4 regions of the Streptomyces nodosus genome follow, and region 1 is predicted to be linked to each of the others. Evidence: riboswitches for the same ligand, from Rfam matches in the RefSeq annotation. Region 1 holds a riboswitch; each other region holds the start of a gene.
The links. A riboswitch is a leader RNA that binds a small molecule or an ion and turns the genes downstream of it on or off. The one in region 1 is predicted to bind cobalamin.
Positions count from the first base shown of each region.

Region 2: another riboswitch for cobalamin. It lies ahead of CP978_RS31720 (CoA-acylating methylmalonate-semialdehyde dehydrogenase); the one in region 1 lies ahead of CP978_RS22510 (ribonucleoside-diphosphate reductase subunit alpha).
Region 3: another riboswitch for cobalamin. It lies ahead of CP978_RS31695 (prenyltransferase/squalene oxidase repeat-containing protein); the one in region 1 lies ahead of CP978_RS22510 (ribonucleoside-diphosphate reductase subunit alpha).
Region 4: another riboswitch for cobalamin. It lies ahead of metE (5-methyltetrahydropteroyltriglutamate--homocysteine S-methyltransferase); the one in region 1 lies ahead of CP978_RS22510 (ribonucleoside-diphosphate reductase subunit alpha).

Region 1 is NZ_CP023747.1:4,968,563-4,972,719, forward strand. It holds gene CP978_RS22510 (ribonucleoside-diphosphate reductase subunit alpha) at 1-1,912, opposite strand, end outside; cobalamin riboswitch at 2,033-2,170, opposite strand; gene CP978_RS22515 (GNAT family N-acetyltransferase) at 2,233-2,739, opposite strand; gene mctP (monocarboxylate uptake permease MctP) at 2,827-4,157, opposite strand, start outside.
Region 2 is NZ_CP023747.1:7,122,596-7,126,752, forward strand. It holds gene CP978_RS31710 (ABC transporter ATP-binding protein) at 1-412, shown strand, start outside; gene CP978_RS31715 (ECF transporter S component) at 409-1,233, shown strand; cobalamin riboswitch at 1,273-1,446, shown strand; gene CP978_RS31720 (CoA-acylating methylmalonate-semialdehyde dehydrogenase) at 1,647-3,170, shown strand; gene CP978_RS31725 (acyl-CoA dehydrogenase family protein) at 3,177-4,157, shown strand, end outside.
Region 3 is NZ_CP023747.1:7,114,432-7,118,588, forward strand. It holds gene CP978_RS31690 (prenyltransferase/squalene oxidase repeat-containing protein) at 78-1,499, opposite strand; cobalamin riboswitch at 1,624-1,698, opposite strand; cobalamin riboswitch at 1,792-1,925, shown strand; gene CP978_RS31695 (prenyltransferase/squalene oxidase repeat-containing protein) at 2,046-4,157, shown strand, end outside.
Region 4 is NZ_CP023747.1:6,870,611-6,874,767, reverse strand. It holds gene CP978_RS30520 (ABC transporter permease) at 1-1,272, opposite strand, end outside; cobalamin riboswitch at 1,751-1,971, shown strand; gene metE (5-methyltetrahydropteroyltriglutamate--homocysteine S-methyltransferase) at 2,139-4,157, shown strand, end outside.

The sequences.
Region 1 (4,157 bases):
CGCGCTTGAACAGGTTGGAGACCTGCGGCTCGATGCACTCGTAGACACCGGCGATGGAGGCGATGGTCGCGGTCGGGGCGATGGCCAGCAGCAGCGTGTTGCGCATGCCGACGGTCGCGACGCGCTCCCGCAGGGCCGCCCAGCGCTCCGGCCAGGTGGGCTCGACGCCGTAGTGGTCCGGGTGCAGCACGCCCCGGGCCGCGCGGGTCTTCTCCCAGGAGGGCGGCGTGCCGTTGCGCTCGGCGAGGTCGGCGGAGGCCTCGTAGGCGGCGAGCATGATGCGCTCGGCGATCCGGGTGGAGAGCTTCCTGGCCTCGGGGGAGTCGAAGGGCAGGCGCAGTTGGAAGAAGACGTCCTGCAGACCCATGGCGCCCAGGCCGACGGGACGCCACTGGGCGTTGGAGTGCCGGGCCTGCTCGGTCGGGTAGAAGTTGATGTCGACGACGCGGTCGAGGAAGGTGACGGCGGTGCGCACGGTGGCGTCCAGCCGCTCCCAGTCCATGTCGTCCTTCGCCGGGTCGACGAACGCGCCCAGGTTGACGGAGCCCAGGTTGCAGACCGCGGTCTCGTCGTCGTTGGTGACCTCCAGGATCTCCGTGCAGAGGTTGGAGGAGTGCACGACATGGCCCGGCTCGGCCGTCTGGTTGGCGGTGCGGTTGGCGGCGTCCTTGAAGGTCATCCAGCCGTTGCCGGTCTGGGCGAGGGTGCGCATCATCCGGCCGTACAGGTCCCGGGCCGGCATCGTCTTCTTCGCCAGGCCCGCCGCCTCCGCCTTGCGGTAGGCGGCGTCGAACTCCTCGCCCCAGAGGTCGACCAGTTCCGGCACATCGGACGGGGAGAACAGCGACCAGGTCCCGTCGGAGTCGACCCGGCGCATGAACTCGTCCGGGATCCAGTGCGCCAGATTGAGGTTGTGCGTACGGCGGGCGTCCTCGCCGGTGTTGTCGCGCAGCTCCAGGAACTCCTCGATGTCGGAGTGCCAGGTCTCCAGATAGACGGCGGCGGCACCCTTGCGGCGCCCGCCCTGGTTCACCGCGGCGACCGAGGCGTCCAGGGTCTTCAGGAACGGGACGATGCCGTTGGAGTGCCCGTTGGTGCCCCGGATCAGGGAGCCGCGGGAGCGGATGCGGGAGTACGAGAGGCCGATGCCGCCGGCGTGCTTGGACAGGCGGGCGACCTGGTGGTAGCGCTCGTAGAGGGAGTCCAGCTCGTCCAGCGGGGAGTCCAGCAGATAGCAGGAGGACATCTGCGGGTGCCGGGTGCCGGAGTTGAAGAGGGTGGGGGAGGAGGGCAGATAGTCCAGACGGCTCATCAGCCCGTAGAGCGCGGCGACCTCGTCCACGGCACGGGCGCTGTCGTCCTCGGCGAGGCCGGAGGCCACCCGCAGCATGAAGTGCTGAGGCGTCTCGATGACCTTGCGGGTGATCGGGTGCCGCAGGAGGTAGCGGCTGTGCAGGGTGCGCAGGCCGAAGTAGCCGAAGCGGTCGTCGGCCCCCTCGTCGATCAGCGCGTCCAGGCGGGAGGCGTGCAGGCGCACGAACTCCGCGGTGCGGTCGGCGATCAGGCCCTCGCGGTGCCCGACGGAGATGGAGCCCGTGAAGGAGGCGACGCCCTGCGAGGCGGCCTCGGCCCGGATCGCGATCGTCAGCAGCCGGGCCGCCAGCCGGGAGTAGGCGGGGTCCTCGGAGATGAGTCCCGCGGCGGCCTCCGTGGCCAGCTCGCGCAGCTCCGCCTCGTCCGCACGGGCGGACCGGCCGCGCAGCGCGGCGGCGGCGACCCGGCCGGGGTCGGCGTCGGGGAGGTCGGCGGTCAGCTCGGTCAGGGTCCGCAGCAGTGCGGTACCGGGACCGTCTGCCACCGTCGACGTCATGGACGGTGTCGCTGAAGCCGGATCGGCTGGCGCGATGGTCACGTGGGGCTCTCCCTCGCTCGGCACGGGGCCCGGCGGAGGGCAGGGGGCAGCCACGAGCGCGCGCGGCGTCGTGTCCGCCGGCCCACTCCACGAGGCCCGGACGGCAGCGCCCGGGCCGGACGGCCGGGCGCGCTGTCGGCAGGTCCTCGGACTGACGCTCGGGCGCACACCTCGGGGGCGAACACGCACAAGTACACCGTTGCGGGACAGTTCCGGATTCGCACCGGATTCCCCTGCGGCGACAGCGAGCACGAGCATACATCTTGTGCCGGGTCGCGGTGGCACCCCCAGATGTTGTGCCGCATCGGTTCCGGAGTGTGTCAGAGTGTCAACTGATAGGTGAGAAGGGTGAGGTCGTCCAGGTGGGGCAGAGGGTTCCAGTCGCGGTCCGGTGAGCGGGTGAATCCGAGGCGTTCATAGATGCGGTGGGCGGTGTGCATGGAGCGCTGGGTGGACAGCACCAGGCCCCTTTGCCCTGGCACGGCCCTGGCGCGCTCCACACAGGCGCGCACGAGGGCCTCGCCGATCCCGCGCCCGCGGGCGGCGTGGTCGACGGCGAGCATCCGCATCTCGGCCTCCCCGGGGCCGGCGATGTCGGCCATGGGTCCGCCGTCCGGCACGAAGGTCACCCCGCCGAGCACCCGGTCCCGCTCGACGGCGACCAGCACCTCGGCGGCTGCGGCCCGCTTGGCGACGTTCCTCAGCTCACCCAGATAGGCGTCGTCGTCCCCGAAGTCGAGCAGTCCGTCCCGGAGGTAGGCCCGGGCGGTGATCTCGCCGAGGGTCTCGTACTCGTCGGGGGTGGCCGGTCTGATGATGATGTCCATACGGCCGAGTCTGCACGACCGGAATGCCGTCGGGCCGCCGGATTCCACCGACGGCCCGACGCCTCGCACCTAGTGCCCCGACAGGCACTAGTGGGAAGACCCGGCGGTGGCCGGTGGCAGTTCCACCTGGACGTGCGGGTCGCCCGCGTCCGCCGTGTAGTCGTCCGGCCTGGTCTCGTCGACGCCCTCGGGGGCCTTGAGGGCCTTCAGGACGAAGGTCAGCACCACGGTGACCACGACGTTCAGCACGAACGCGGTCAGGCCGATGTAACCGATCTCACCGATGCCCGGGATCTCCTTCGCCGAGCCCCCGAAGTGCTTCTGGGTCGGGGAGGCGACCCCGTACGCGGCGACCGTGCCGTAGACCATGCCGACCGCCCAGCCCGCCAGCAGTGCCCAGCGGTGGAACCAGCGGGTGAACAGACCGCCGACCAGGGCCGGGAAGGTCTGCAGGATCCAGATGCCGCCGAGCAGCTGGAAGTTGATGGCCACCGTCTTGTCCATGGTGAGGACGAAGACCAGGGCGCCCACCTTCACCAGCAGCGACACGATCTTGGAGACCCTGGTCTCCTGACGGGCGGTGGCGGCCGGGTTGATGAAGTCCTTGTAGATGTTGCGGGTGAAGAGGTTCGCGGCCGCGATGGACATGATGGCCGCCGGCACCAGTGCCCCGATGCCGATCGCCGCGAACGCCACGCCCGCGAACCAGTCCGGGAACATGTTCTCGAAGAGCTGCGGGATGGCCAGCTGCCCGTTGTCGACCTTGACCCCCGCCGCGATCGCCATGAACCCCAGCAGCGCCAGCAGCCCCAGCATCAGCGAGTAGATCGGCAGGATCGTGGTGTTGCGGCGGATCACCTCACGGCTCCTGGACGACAGGGTCGCGGTGATCGAGTGCGGGTACATGAACAGCGCGAGCGCGGAGCCCAGGGCCAGGGTGGCATAGGTCCACTGGCCCGCCTCCGGTGGCGCCAGGGCCCCGCGCGGTTTGCCGGTCGCCGGGTTGACCTGGCTGAACGCCTCGCCCGCCTTGCTGAAGACCGCGTCGAAGCCGCCCAGCTTGATCGGGATGTAGATGATCGCCACCGCGATGACGATGTAGATCAGCGTGTCCTTCACGAACGCGATCAGGGCGGGCGCCCGCAGCCCCGACGAGTAGGTGTACGCCGCCAGCACGCCGAAGGCGATCAGCAGCGGCAGGTCCTTCACGAACCGGTTGGTGTCGTCACCGCCGCCCACCCCCATCACGTCCAGCACCGCCTGGATGCCGACCAGCTGGAGGGCGATATAGGGCATGGTCGCCAGGATGCCGGTGACCGCCATCGCCAGTGACAGGCTCTTCGAACCGAAGCGGCCGCGCACGAAGTCCGAGGTCGTGACGTATCCGTGGCGGTGCGAGACCGACCACAGCCGCGGCA
Region 2 (4,157 bases), 2.2 Mb from region 1:
CATCGACGACGCCACCCACCCGCGGGACCTGTCGGAGGGGCAGAAGCTCGCGCTCGTCCTCGCCGTCCAGCTCTCCGCCGCGCCCCGGGTCGTCCTCCTGGACGAGCCGACCCGGGGCCTGGACTACCGTGCCAAGACGGAGCTGATCGGCATCGTCGACACCCTCGCCGCCGAGGGCCGGGCGGTCGTGATCTCCACCCATGACGTCGAGTTCGCCGCCCGCGCCGCCGACCGGGTGGTCGTCATGGCCGAGGGCGACGTGGTGGCCGACGGACCGACGGCCGAAGTCATCGTCTCCTCACCGACGTTCGCCCCGCAGACGGCGAAGATCCTTTTCCCGCTGCCCTTCCTGACGGTCGATCAGGTCGCTCGGGCCCTGACCGGCGAGAGTGAGGGAGGAACACACCCATGAGCACAGCCACCGGGACCGCCATCCGGCTGACTCCCCGCGCCGGTGTGGTCATGACACTGGCCGCGTTCCTGGGCCTCGTGGCGTTCTTCTGGCCGTTCGTCGTCGCACCGGGCACCTTCGGCTCCGCCTACGCCCCGCCGCTGATCTTCGGCGTGCTGCTGGTGCTGGTCCTGGCCGTGGTGCTGTCCGAGATCGCCGAGGGCGGCATCGACTCCAAGGCGCTCGCCATGCTGGGCGTCCTCTCCGCCGTGAACGCGGCCCTGCGCCCCCTGGGAGCCGGAACCGCCGGCATCGAGACCGTCTTCTTCGTCCTGGTGCTGGCGGGACGGGTCTACGGGCCCGGCTTCGGCTTCGTCCTCGGCTGCACCTCGCTGTTCGCCTCGGCGCTGATCACCGGGGGAGTGGGGCCCTGGATGCCGTACCAGATGTTCGGCTGCGCCTTCGTCGGGATGCTCGCCGGGTTGCTGCCCAGGGCGAGCGGCCGGCGTGAGGTCCTGATGCTGGCCGGCTACGGATCGCTCTCCGGCTATCTCTTCGGCTTTCTGCTCAACCTTTCCTTCTGGCCGTTCTCCCTCGACCCGAACAGCTCCATCGCCTATCTCCCGGGGCTGCCTTTCACCGAGCAGTGGCACCGCTATGTCGCCTTCGACCTGGCCACTTCGCTGGGCTGGGACACCGGGCGGGCGGTCACCAACTTCGTGTGTGTGCTACTGGTCGGTCCGGCGGTGCTGACCACCTTCCGGCGCGCCGCCCGCCGTGCCCGCTTCCGGGCACCGGTGCGGTTCACGGAGCCCCGGCCGACGGATTCCGGAACCGGGTGAGCGCGGACTAATGGAATTACTAGGAAGCCCAACTATATAGTGGAGGGAAAGGCCCGCGGTGCAGGGAAGCCGGTGTGATTCCGGCACGGTCCCGCCACTGTGACCGGGGAGCACGCCGTCGAGCAGGACGCCACTGACGAGCAGGATGTCGGGAAGGCGGACGGCGCGCGCTGATCCGGGAGTCAGGATACCGGCCGCGGGACGTTCCGTGTTGTCCACGAGGATGGAGCTGACACGCATGGCACCGGTGCGCATTCACGACCCCGGCGGACTCGACCGGCACTGCCCGAGAGGCAATCCCACCGTCACCCCCTGAGGGTTCCCACGCCATACGCGTTCCGCGCGAGCCGCGCACATCACCCGTGCGCCGGTACGCCGCGCCATCCCGGATCACCTGACGAGAGCAGGCACCCATGATCCGTCCACTTGATCACACCGATGTCCGCGAGCTGACCCACTTCGTCGGCGGCAAGCACACCCCGGGGACCTCGGGGTCCTACGGCGATGTGTACGACCCCAACACCGGCGAGGTCCAGGCCCTGGTGCCGCTCGCCGACCGGGCCGAGACCGAGGCGGCGATCGCCGTCGCCGTCGAGGCACAGCGCGAGTGGGGCGAGTGGAACCCACAGCGTCGCGCCCGGGTCCTGCTGCGCTTCCTCCAGCTCGTCGAGGAGGAGAAGGACGCGCTGGCCCGGCTGCTGTCCGCCGAGCACGGCAAGACGGTCGCCGACGCCCGCGGGGACATCCAACGCGGCCTGGAGGTCGTGGAGTTCGCCGCCGGTATCCCGCATCTGCTCAAGGGCGAGTTCACCGACAACGCGGGCACCGGCATCGATGTCCACTCGCTGCGCGCACCCCTCGGCGTCGTCGCCGGCATCACCCCGTTCAACTTCCCCGCCATGATCCCCCTCTGGAAGGCCGCCCCCGCCCTGGCCTGCGGCAACGCCTTCATCCTCAAGCCGTCCGAGCGTGACCCCTCCGTCCCGCTGCGGCTCGCCGAGCTCTTCCTGGAGGCGGGCCTGCCGCCCGGCGTCCTCAATGTGGTCAACGGCGCCCGGGAAGCCGTCGACACCCTCCTGGAGGACCCGCGCGTCGCCGCCCTCGGCTTCGTCGGCTCCACGCCGATCGCCGCGCACGTCTATGCCACCGCCGCCGCCCATGGCAAGCGGGCCCAGTGCTTCGGCGGCGCCAAGAACCATATGATCGTGATGCCGGACGCCGACCTGGACCAGGCCGTGGACGCCCTGATCGGCGCCGGATACGGCTCGGCGGGCGAGCGCTGCATGGCGATCTCGGTCGCCGTCCCGGTCGGCGAGGCCACCGCCGACGCCCTGGTCGCACGCCTCACCGAACGCATCGGCACCCTGCGCATCGGCCGCAGCGACGACCCCCAGGCCGACTTCGGTCCGCTGGTCGGCCGGGACGCCCTGGACCGGGTCCGCTCCTATGTCGACCTCGGAGTCGAGGAAGGCGCCGAACTCGTCGTGGACGGCCGGGACTTCGTGTTCCCCGGCCATGAGAACGGCTTCTTCGCCGGAGCCTCGCTCTTCGACCGGGTCACCCCGCAGATGCGTATCTACCAGGAGGAGATCTTCGGCCCGGTGCTGTCCGTGGTCCGCGCCGCCGACTACGAGGAGGCCCTGCGCCTGCCCAGCGAACACCCCTTCGGCAACGGCGTCGCCCTCTTCACCCGCGACGGGGACACCGCCCGCGACTTCACCCGGCGCGTCGACACCGGCATGGTCGGCGTCAACGTACCCATCCCGGTGCCGGTCGCCTATCACACCTTCGGCGGCTGGAAGCGCTCCGGTTTCGGCGATCTGAACCAGCACGGCCCGGACTCCATCCGCTTCTACACCCGCACCAAGACCGTCACCTCCCGCTGGCCCGCCGGGCTGCGCGAAGGCGCCAGCTTCACGATTCCCACGATGGGCTGAGCGACCATGACCAGCACCCTGCTCACCGAGGACCAGCAGGCCCTCGTCGAGGCCACCCTCGACTTCACCCAGGACCATGTGGCCCCGCACGCCCTGGACTGGGACCGCGACAAGCACTTCCCCGTCGATGTGCTCCGCAAGGCCGCCGGGCTCGGCCTCGGCGGGATCTACGTCCGCGAGGAGCACGGCGGCTCCGGACTCAGCCGCACCGACGGCGTCCTCATCTTCGAGACCCTCGCCTCCGGCTGCCCCGCCATCGCGGCCTATCTCTCCATCCACAACATGGTCGGCTGGATGATCGACCGCTACGGTGACGACACCCAACGCGAACGATGGCTGCCGAGGCTGTGCGCGACGGACGACCTCGCCAGCTACTGCCTGACCGAACCGGGCGCCGGCTCGGACGCGGCGGCCCTCAGCACCCGGGCCGTGCGCGACGGCGACCACTGGGTGCTCACCGGGGTGAAGCAGTTCATCTCCGGGGCGGGCGCCTCCCAGGTCTATGTGGTCATGGCCCGCACCGGCGGCGCCGGCGCGAGCGGGGTCTCCGCGTTCCTGGTCGACAAGGACGACCCGGGCATCACCTTCGGCCCCAACGAACGCAAGATGGGCTGGAACGCCCAGCCCACCCGCCAGGTCGTCCTGGACGGCGTACGCCTGCCCGCCGACCGGCTCCTGGGCCGTGAGGGGGAGGGCTTCCGGATCGCGATGAACGGCCTGAACGGCGGCCGCCTCGGCATCGCCGCCTGCTCCCTGGGCGGCGCCCGCAGCGCCCTCGACCGGAGCCTCGCCCACCTCGCCGACCGGGAGGCCTTCGGCCGGCGCCTGCTCGACTCCCAGGCGCTGCGCTTCCGCCTCGCCGACATGGCGACCGAACTGACCGCCGCCCGCGCCCTGGTGCGGCAGGCCGCCCAGGCACTCGACGCGGGCGACCCCCAGGCGCCGTATCTGTGCGCCATGGCGAAGAGGTTCGCCACCGACACCGGG
Region 3 (4,157 bases), 2.1 Mb from region 1:
GTCGTTGTGACCGGCCGGACGGCGCCTGACGCGGCACCGGGACCCGCTCGGGGGCGGGTCCCGGGCCTATGCCACCGTCAGGCGCCCCAGCGCACGGCGATCGTGTCGCCGACACTCACGGTCGTCTCCCGCGCGGCGGAGGTGAAGGCCGAGCCGTCGATGCTGACCTTCCAGGTGTTCGAGCCGCTGCCGGCCTTGCCGTTGAGCGAGGTGACGGTGCCCGTACCGGAGGACGGGGTCACGCCGGTGACGCAGCCGGACGGGGTGGCCGCGCCGATGGCCGCGTCCAGGACCGCGCCGAGCGTGGTCGTCGAGCCCGTCGGGGTGAGGGCGACCGAGCAAGCCTTCAGATGTCCGGCCCCGTCGTCCACGGTGAGGGCCAGCCGTGCCGCCGAGCCGGAGGTGAGGGAGCCCTGGCTCACCCACCGTGGGGCGCCCGCGGTGGTCGGCACGGGCGGGTCGGCGGTGAAGCCGCCGCCGGCCACCGCCCGCAGCGCGTCGATCGACGCGTACGCCGACGGGTTCGTGTCACCGGGCAGATACCGGAAACCGCCGCCCGGGTTGAACTGCTGCGCGATCAGGAAGTCCACCGGGGTCTTGCCCATGGAGGTGAGGAAGTCACCGGTCTGCGGGTTGATCCCACAGGCGTTCAGGCCGGACACGGCCCACCCGTTGGAGTCGGTGTTGGTCCCGAACATCGTGTTGAAGGCGCCGCTGTTGGCCACCAGCTTGCCCTTCAGGAAGCCCTTGGCCCTGACGACGGCGGCATCGGTGTTCGGCACGCCGGAGACACACAGGGCGGCCATCGCGGCGCCGGTCATGTCGACGTCGCTCGCCGCGCCGAGCTGGGCCGGATCGCCCTCGGCTTTGCTGTAGTTCCAGCCGCCGTCGTTGTGCTGGTTGGCGCGGACGGTGCCGACGATCGAGTCGCGCAGCGCCTGCGGTATCCGGATCTGCCCCGACTGGGTCCTGGCGCCGTTCAGGGCGAGCGCGGCGAACACGGTGCCGTTGAAGTTGGCGGCCGGGCCGAAGTAGCCGGTCTCGGAGGTCCCCCAGTAGCTGTAGATGTCGGCGATCAGATTGCGGGAGGCCGAGATGCGGGCGGGGTCGATCCCGGCGGCGTAGGCGTTGAGCGTGGCACGCTCGTAGTCGGTGACGACGGGTGAGGTGGAGGGCCAGGCGCTGGTGGACAGCAGGGCCCGGTAGACGGTTCTCGCGTTCTTGCCGGTGTCGCCGCCCGGAGTGATGTCCACGGCGGCGGTGCCGGCGGCGGCGAGGGCGCTGAACGCCCATTCGTTGGACAGTCCGGAGCCGGCGTACGAACCGTCCGCCGCCTGGAGGGACTTGAGATAGCCCGCGCCGATCGTCTTCGAGGTGGCGATCTGCGCCGGGGTGGTGGTCGCGGCCGCGGGCAGCACGCTCAGCGCGAAGGCGCCCAGGGTGGCCGCCGCGGTGAGGGCGGAGCGTCGGACGGACGGGGACACTGCTGCATGGGACATGGCCTGCTCCTTGGATGAAGGACGCCGGCCCGTCCCGGTGCCGGGCCCTGGCGACCTGCGGAGCAGCGGGTGCGGCCGCCGTCCGGAAACGCGTGGACCGGCTTCCAAAGGTGCTTCACCGCTTGGGCATTCGGGCTCGGAACGGCCCTTGCCGCCCCATACCGCTGCGCGTCAGCCCCGGACTCCCACCGGGTTCCCCCACTCGGCAGTCGGGACGGTACCCGAGGTGCACGGCCGTCGCCAGCGGCCACCCCGGACGTCACCGGGGCCTGCCCTGGACCGTCTTGACGTCGGTCGTGAAGCATGCTCAAATCCGCTTGTCACACGACAAGTTCCAGGGGAAGCCGGTCGAAATCCGGCGCTGACCCGCAACCGTGGGCCCGGTTCCGCCGGGCGAGCCGGAATGCCTGGAGCGTGTTCTTCAGCAACAGACGCCGTCGCGGACTACGGCGTGGTGCGACCAGCCTCCGGTCCACCGGGACACCCCAGGCGGCGGAGGCCCTCTGCCACGTCTTCGCCCGCGCGCGCAGGCACGAGGGGGCCGTGATGAGGACCGGTAGGCGAAGAATCGGGCGAACGGCGACAACGATCCCACGGCGCGTGGTGTCGTTCGTAACGGCTCTGCTGGTGCTGCCGGCGGCCTGCGTGACGTTCCTCACGACGACACCCGCCTCGGCCGACGGGGCCGGTGACTGCACCGCGACCGAGGGCGCCGTGGTCGCCGTCGACTTCGGGCCGTTCGGCGGAAAGGTCGAGCGCGGCTGCGACCCCACGCCGACCACCGGCTACGAGCTGCTGCACGACGCCGGTTTCAGCACCACCGGCACCCAGCACGACGGCCCCGCCTTCATCTGCCGCATCGGCTACACCTCCTACAACTCCGGTACGCAGTACCCGACTCCCGACAAGGAGTCCTGTGTCCTGACGCCGCCCTACTCGGCCTACTGGTCCTACTGGATTGCCTCCCCGGGCCAGGACGACTGGACCTACAGCCAGTACGGCGCCATGAGCCGCAAGCTCAAGGACGGCGACGTCGACGCCTGGGTGTTCGGCGCCACGAACCCCGGCGGCACCACCGGCAGGCCCGCCTTCAGCCCCGACGACGTACGCGCAGGCGGCCCCCAGGCGCCCGACCCGGGCAGCACACCCACCGGCGCTCCCGGCACGATCGACACGACCGCCGCAGCACGCTGGCTCAAGGGCGGCCTGACCGACGGCGAACGCATCGTCGACGACGGCGCGGACACCCCGAACTACTCACTCACCGCCGACGCCGCGTACGCCCTCGCCGCGGTGGACGGCAAGAGCGCCACCCTCGACAAGGTCACCGACTTCCTCGCCGCCCACACCGAGGACTTCGCCTACCCCGACGGCCCCGACCGGGCCCCCGACGCCACCGCCGCAGCCCGCCTGGCCCTCCTCGCGGAGAGCACCGAGGGCGACCCGCACGCCGTCGGCGGCCACGACCTCATCGGCGACCTCACCAAGAACGTCTGCCCGGCGGGCCCCGAGTCCGACGAGCCGACCCCCGGCTGCACCGCCAAGGGCGACTTCCGGGGCGCGACCTACGCCGAAGGTCAGGCGCTGTCCGTGCTGGCCCTGCTGCGGGCCGGGCAGACACCCCCGGCCGAGACCGTGGCGCGCCTCACCCAGCTCCAGTGCAAGGACGGCGGCGTCACCAGCATCCTCATCCGCCCCGGCGAGTACTGCGACGGCGATCCCGCCACCACCGGACTCGTCGCCCTGGTGCTGCACCAGGCGGGCGGCCAGGAGGACGCGGTGGCCCGGGCCCGCACCTCTCTGACCAAGTCCCAGCGCGAGGACGGCGCCTTCCCCGGCTACACCGGCTCCCCCAGCGGCAGCATCACCGCGACCGCGTACGCCGCCCAGGCGCTGAGCGCCCTCGGGGACACCGACCGCGCCGACGTGGCGGTCGCATGGCTGTCCCGGCAGCAACTGGAGAGCGGCGGCTTCGGCTTCGAGGAGGACGCCACCGACCCGGTCGTCTATCCGACCTCGCCGGCCGTCCTCGCCGGCACCGGCACCAGCCTGGTCACCCTCACCACGAAGAAGTCCGAACCCACCGAGCCGCCCACCACCGGCACGCCGACCGGCCCCACCGGAAACCCGACCACCCCCGCGCCGGGCACCGGACCCGACCTCAAGAAGGGCGTCGCCTACCTCACCAAGGCGGCCAACCTGAAGCAGGGCCAGTACTACACCGCCGGACCCGACTCGGACGGCGCCGACTTCGGCCTCACCATCGACGGCGCCTATGCGCTGGCCGCCACCGGCCTGAACGACGCCAAGCTGCGCGGCATCGTCGACTTCCTCGACCACCAGGGCAAGGACGGCGAGGGCCGCACCGTCAACGACTGGACGGGCGTCGGCACCAAATACACCGCCGGCGGCTCCCTCGGCAAGACCGCGCTGCTCGCCGAGTCGGTGGGCCGCGACCCGCGCCACTTCGCCGGCCACGACCTGATCGCGGAACTCGACAAGGCGGTCTGCGACGGGCCGAGCACCGCCCCCGACCGCTCCTGCGCGGCCAAGGGCGCCTACACCTACGCGCCGTCCGTCTTCTCCCAGTCCCTGGCCGTCATGGCGCAGCTGCGCGCGGGCGAGACCGAGGCGGCCGAGCAGCCGCTCGCCTACCTC
Region 4 (4,157 bases), 1.9 Mb from region 1:
CTGGACCACGGGCTGGGCGATGCGGGTCAGCCGGGGCGAGAAGCCGATCTTCACACCGATCGGCACCCAGATCACGGTCGCCACCGCCACCAGCAGCACCACGCGGGCGAAGGTGGCCAGGCCCAGCAGCAGCGGTTCGCCGAAGACACCCAGGCCGGTGCGGTCGTAGAGGTAGTGCCCGAGGTCGGTCAGACCCCACAGGATCAGCCCGCCCGCCCCCACGGCGAAGCACACGTCCCCGGCGCGCCGCCGCACCGGGTCGACGGCCAGCGGCCGGTCGTCGGTGCCGAACACCCGCCCGGCCCGGTTCAGCTGCCGTCCCAGCGGGCCCAGTGCCCGCCCCAGCAGCCGCGGCCAGTGCGAGCGGCGCAGGAAGTCCAGGACCACGGAGCGCTGGACCTCGTTCGCCTCGGACTGTTCGTTCTTGAACTTCTCCGCCCAGGCGGTCAGCGGGCGCCAGAACAGGAAGTTCACCCCGATGACCATCACCGCCATGGCGAGGATCGCCCAGCCGACCTTGCCCAGGTCTCCGTCGGCGATGGCGGCGCCGGCGTAGGAGCCGACGCCCGGCAGGGAGTACTGCTGGTTGTTGACGCTGATCGCCTCCGAGGCGACCAGGAAGAACCAGCCGCCGCCGAAGCTCATCATGCCGTTCCAGACCAGGCCGATCATCCCGGCGGGCAGCTCCACCTTCCAGAACCGCATCCACCGGGTGAAGCGGAACGAGCGTGACAGCTCGTCGAGTTCACGCGGCAGCGAGGTGAGAGAGGAGTAGAAACCGAAGGTCATGTTCCACGCCTGGGAGGTGAAGATAGCGAAGATCGACGCGCACTCCAGCCCCAGCATCGAGCCGGGGAACAGGGCGATGAACCCGGACACCGCCACGGTCAGAAAGCCCAGCACCGGCACCGACTGCAGGATGTCGAGGGCGGGGATCAGGATCCGCTCCAGCCGGCGGCTCTTGGCCGCGGCATAGGCGTAGCCGAAGGTGAAGGCGATCGACAGCGCCAGTGCGGCGAACATCCGCAGCAGGGAACGCGCCGCGTCGTAGGGCAGCTGCGACGGGTCCGTGTCGATGTGCACGTTCTGCCGGCTGTTGAAGGCGACCGTGGTGCCCTGGCCCACCCGGAGCACGACATAGAGCAGGACCAGGACCGCGGCGGCGACCGCCGCGTCCACCCAGGTGAGCTGCGACAGACGCCTGGGCGGCCCGGCCGCCACCGGGGTACGCGCCAACGCCTCGGCCGGCCTGGTGTCCGTACGGAACGACATCACGAAACCTCCACCCCCAGCCTGGGCAGGACGACACGGCCCGACCGCGACGGACACTCCGGCGGCGGAACAAAGTCACTCAGGCAGCATGGGAAAAACAGGTAAGGAAGGGATATGCGCACGGGCGGTCACCATCGCCTCACCGGGACCGGGGCCGTATCCGGCGCAAGAACGAGGGCCGATCGGCCCGGACGGGAAGAGTCAGCGCGTGCCCGGAAGGCAGCGTGGACTGGGAGGGTCTGCACCCATGGCTGCCTCCCCTTCGTGATGTGGCTCCGCCCCGGTCGTGCCGGGAGGCACGCGGGACCCGACTCCAAGAGTGTGCCCGTCATTGCGTCCATACGCAAATATCCAGGTCGCCGTGGTCCCATCACATCGCTCGCCGGCCGCCGACGGGCGGAGCCCGGCGTCCGCCCACCTGTCCCATCCTCGCGTCCGTATGCCGGACGGTTGCCCGACCTACCGCATCCGGCCCCGTACGCTGACCGGTGCAGCTGGTTCGCCCCGTCAGCCAGGCGGGAGCGTCGCAAGAGGGAACCCGGTGGGAATCCGGGACTGCCCCGCAGCGGTGAGCGGGAACGACCGCCGTCATACGCACTGGGCCCCGTGAGAAGGGCCTGGGAAGCGACGGCCACTAGGTGTCCTCTCGACGAGGACGCGCCCGCGAGTCCGAAGACCTGCCCGCTGACCGTGTGCGAACCACTCGTGCGCGGACATCCCGGTGACCTTCGAGGGCGGGTCGGCGTACGGACAGGACCGATGACCGTGTGCGTGTCGCACACGATCACGGTGTCCCGTTCGTCACCCCTTCGCGTTCTCGTCCCGTCCCCGGGATCTCAGGGATTCATCTCGCGAAGGAGATCTCCGTGACCATCAAGTCCGCAGACGCGGCAGCACGGGCCACCGTGTACGGCTACCCCCGGCAGGGCCCGGACCGGGAACTGAAGAAGGCGATCGAGGGCTACTGGAAGGGCCGCGTCACCGCCGACGCCCTGAAGGCCACCGCGGCCGGACTGCGCACCGACAACTGGCGGCAGCTCGCCGAGGCCGGCCTCCACGAGGTGCCGACCGGTGACTTCTCGTACTACGACCATGTCCTGGACACCACGGTCATGGTCGGCGCGATCCCCGAGCGCCACCGGGCCGCCGTCGAGGCGGACGCGCTGGACGGCTACTTCGCGATGGCGCGCGGCACCCAGGAGGTCGCGCCGCTGGAGATGACCAAGTGGTTCGACACCAACTACCACTATCTGGTCCCGGAGCTGGGCCCGGACACGGTGTTCACGGCGGACTCCGCCCGGCAGGTCGCAGAGCTGGCGGAGGCCCGCGCGCTGGGTCTTTCGGCCCGGCCGGTCCTCGTCGGCCCCGTCACCTATCTTCTGCTGGCCAAGCCCGCGCCCGGTGTGGCCGCCGACTTCGAGCCGCTCTCCCTTCTCGACCGGCTGCTGCCCGTGTACGCGGAGGTGCTGGCCGATCTGCGGGCGGCGGGCGCCGAGTGGGTACAGCTCGACGAGCCGGCCCTGGTGCAGGACCGCACCCCGGGCGAACTGGATGCCGCCGCGCGCGCCTACCAGGGCCTCGGCGCGCTCACCGAGCGGCCGAAGCTGCTGGTCGCCTCCTACTTCGACCGGCTGGGCGACGCCCTGCCGGTGCTCGCCAAGGCCCCGGTCGAGGGCCTCGCCCTGGACTTCACCGAGTCCGCCGCCGCCAACCTGGACGCGCTCGCCGCCGTCGGCGGGCTCCCCGGCAAGCGGCTGGTCGCCGGCATCGTCAACGGCCGCAACATCTGGGTCAACGACCTGGAGAAGTCCCTGTCCACGCTCGGCACCCTGCTGGGTCTGGCCGACCGGGTCGATGTGTCGGCCTCCTGCTCCTTGCTGCACGTCCCTCTCGACGCGAGCACCGAGCACGACATCGAGCCGCAGATCCGGCGCTGGCTCGCCTTCGCCCGGCAGAAGACCGACGAGATCGTCACCCTCGCCAAGGGCCTCTCCCACGGCACGGACGCCATCGCCGCCGAACTGTCGGCCAACCGGGCCGATCTGGCCTCCCGCGCCGACTCCCCCATCACCCACGACCCGGCCGTCCGGGCCCGCGCCGCGGCCGTCACCGACGCCGACGCGCGCCGCTCGCAGCCCTACGCCGAGCGCTCCGCCGCCCAGCGCGCCCACCTCGGCCTGCCGTTGCTGCCCACCACCACGATCGGCTCCTTCCCGCAGACCGGTGAGCTGCGCTCCGCCCGCGCCGACCTGCGCACCGGGCGCATCGGCACGCCCGAGTACGAGGAGCGCATCAAGGCCGAGATCCGGGAGGTCATCGCCTTCCAGGAGAAGACCGGGCTGGACGTGCTGGTGCACGGCGAGGCCGAGCGCAACGACATGGTCCAGTACTTCGCCGAGCAGCTCACCGGCTATCTCGCCACCCGGCACGGCTGGGTCCAGTCCTACGGCACCCGGTATGTGCGCCCGCCGGTCCTGGCCGGTGACATCTCACGGCCCGAGCCGATGACGGTGCGCTGGACGACCTACGCCCAGTCCCTGACGGACCGCCCGGTCAAGGGCATGCTCACCGGGCCGGTCACCATGCTCGCCTGGTCCTTCGTACGGGACGACCAGCCCCTGGCCGAGACCGCCCGCCAGGTGGCGCTCGCCCTGCGCGACGAGGTCGAGGACCTGGAGACGGCCGGGACCTCCGTGATCCAGGTCGACGAGCCCGCGCTGCGGGAGACCCTGCCGCTGCGCGCCGACGAGCGCGAGGCCTATCTCGCCTGGGCGACGGAGGCGTTCCGGCTCACCACCGGCGGGGTCCGTCCGGACACCCAGATCCACACCCATATGTGCTACGCCGAGTTCGGCGACATCGTGCGGGCCATCGACGACCTCGAC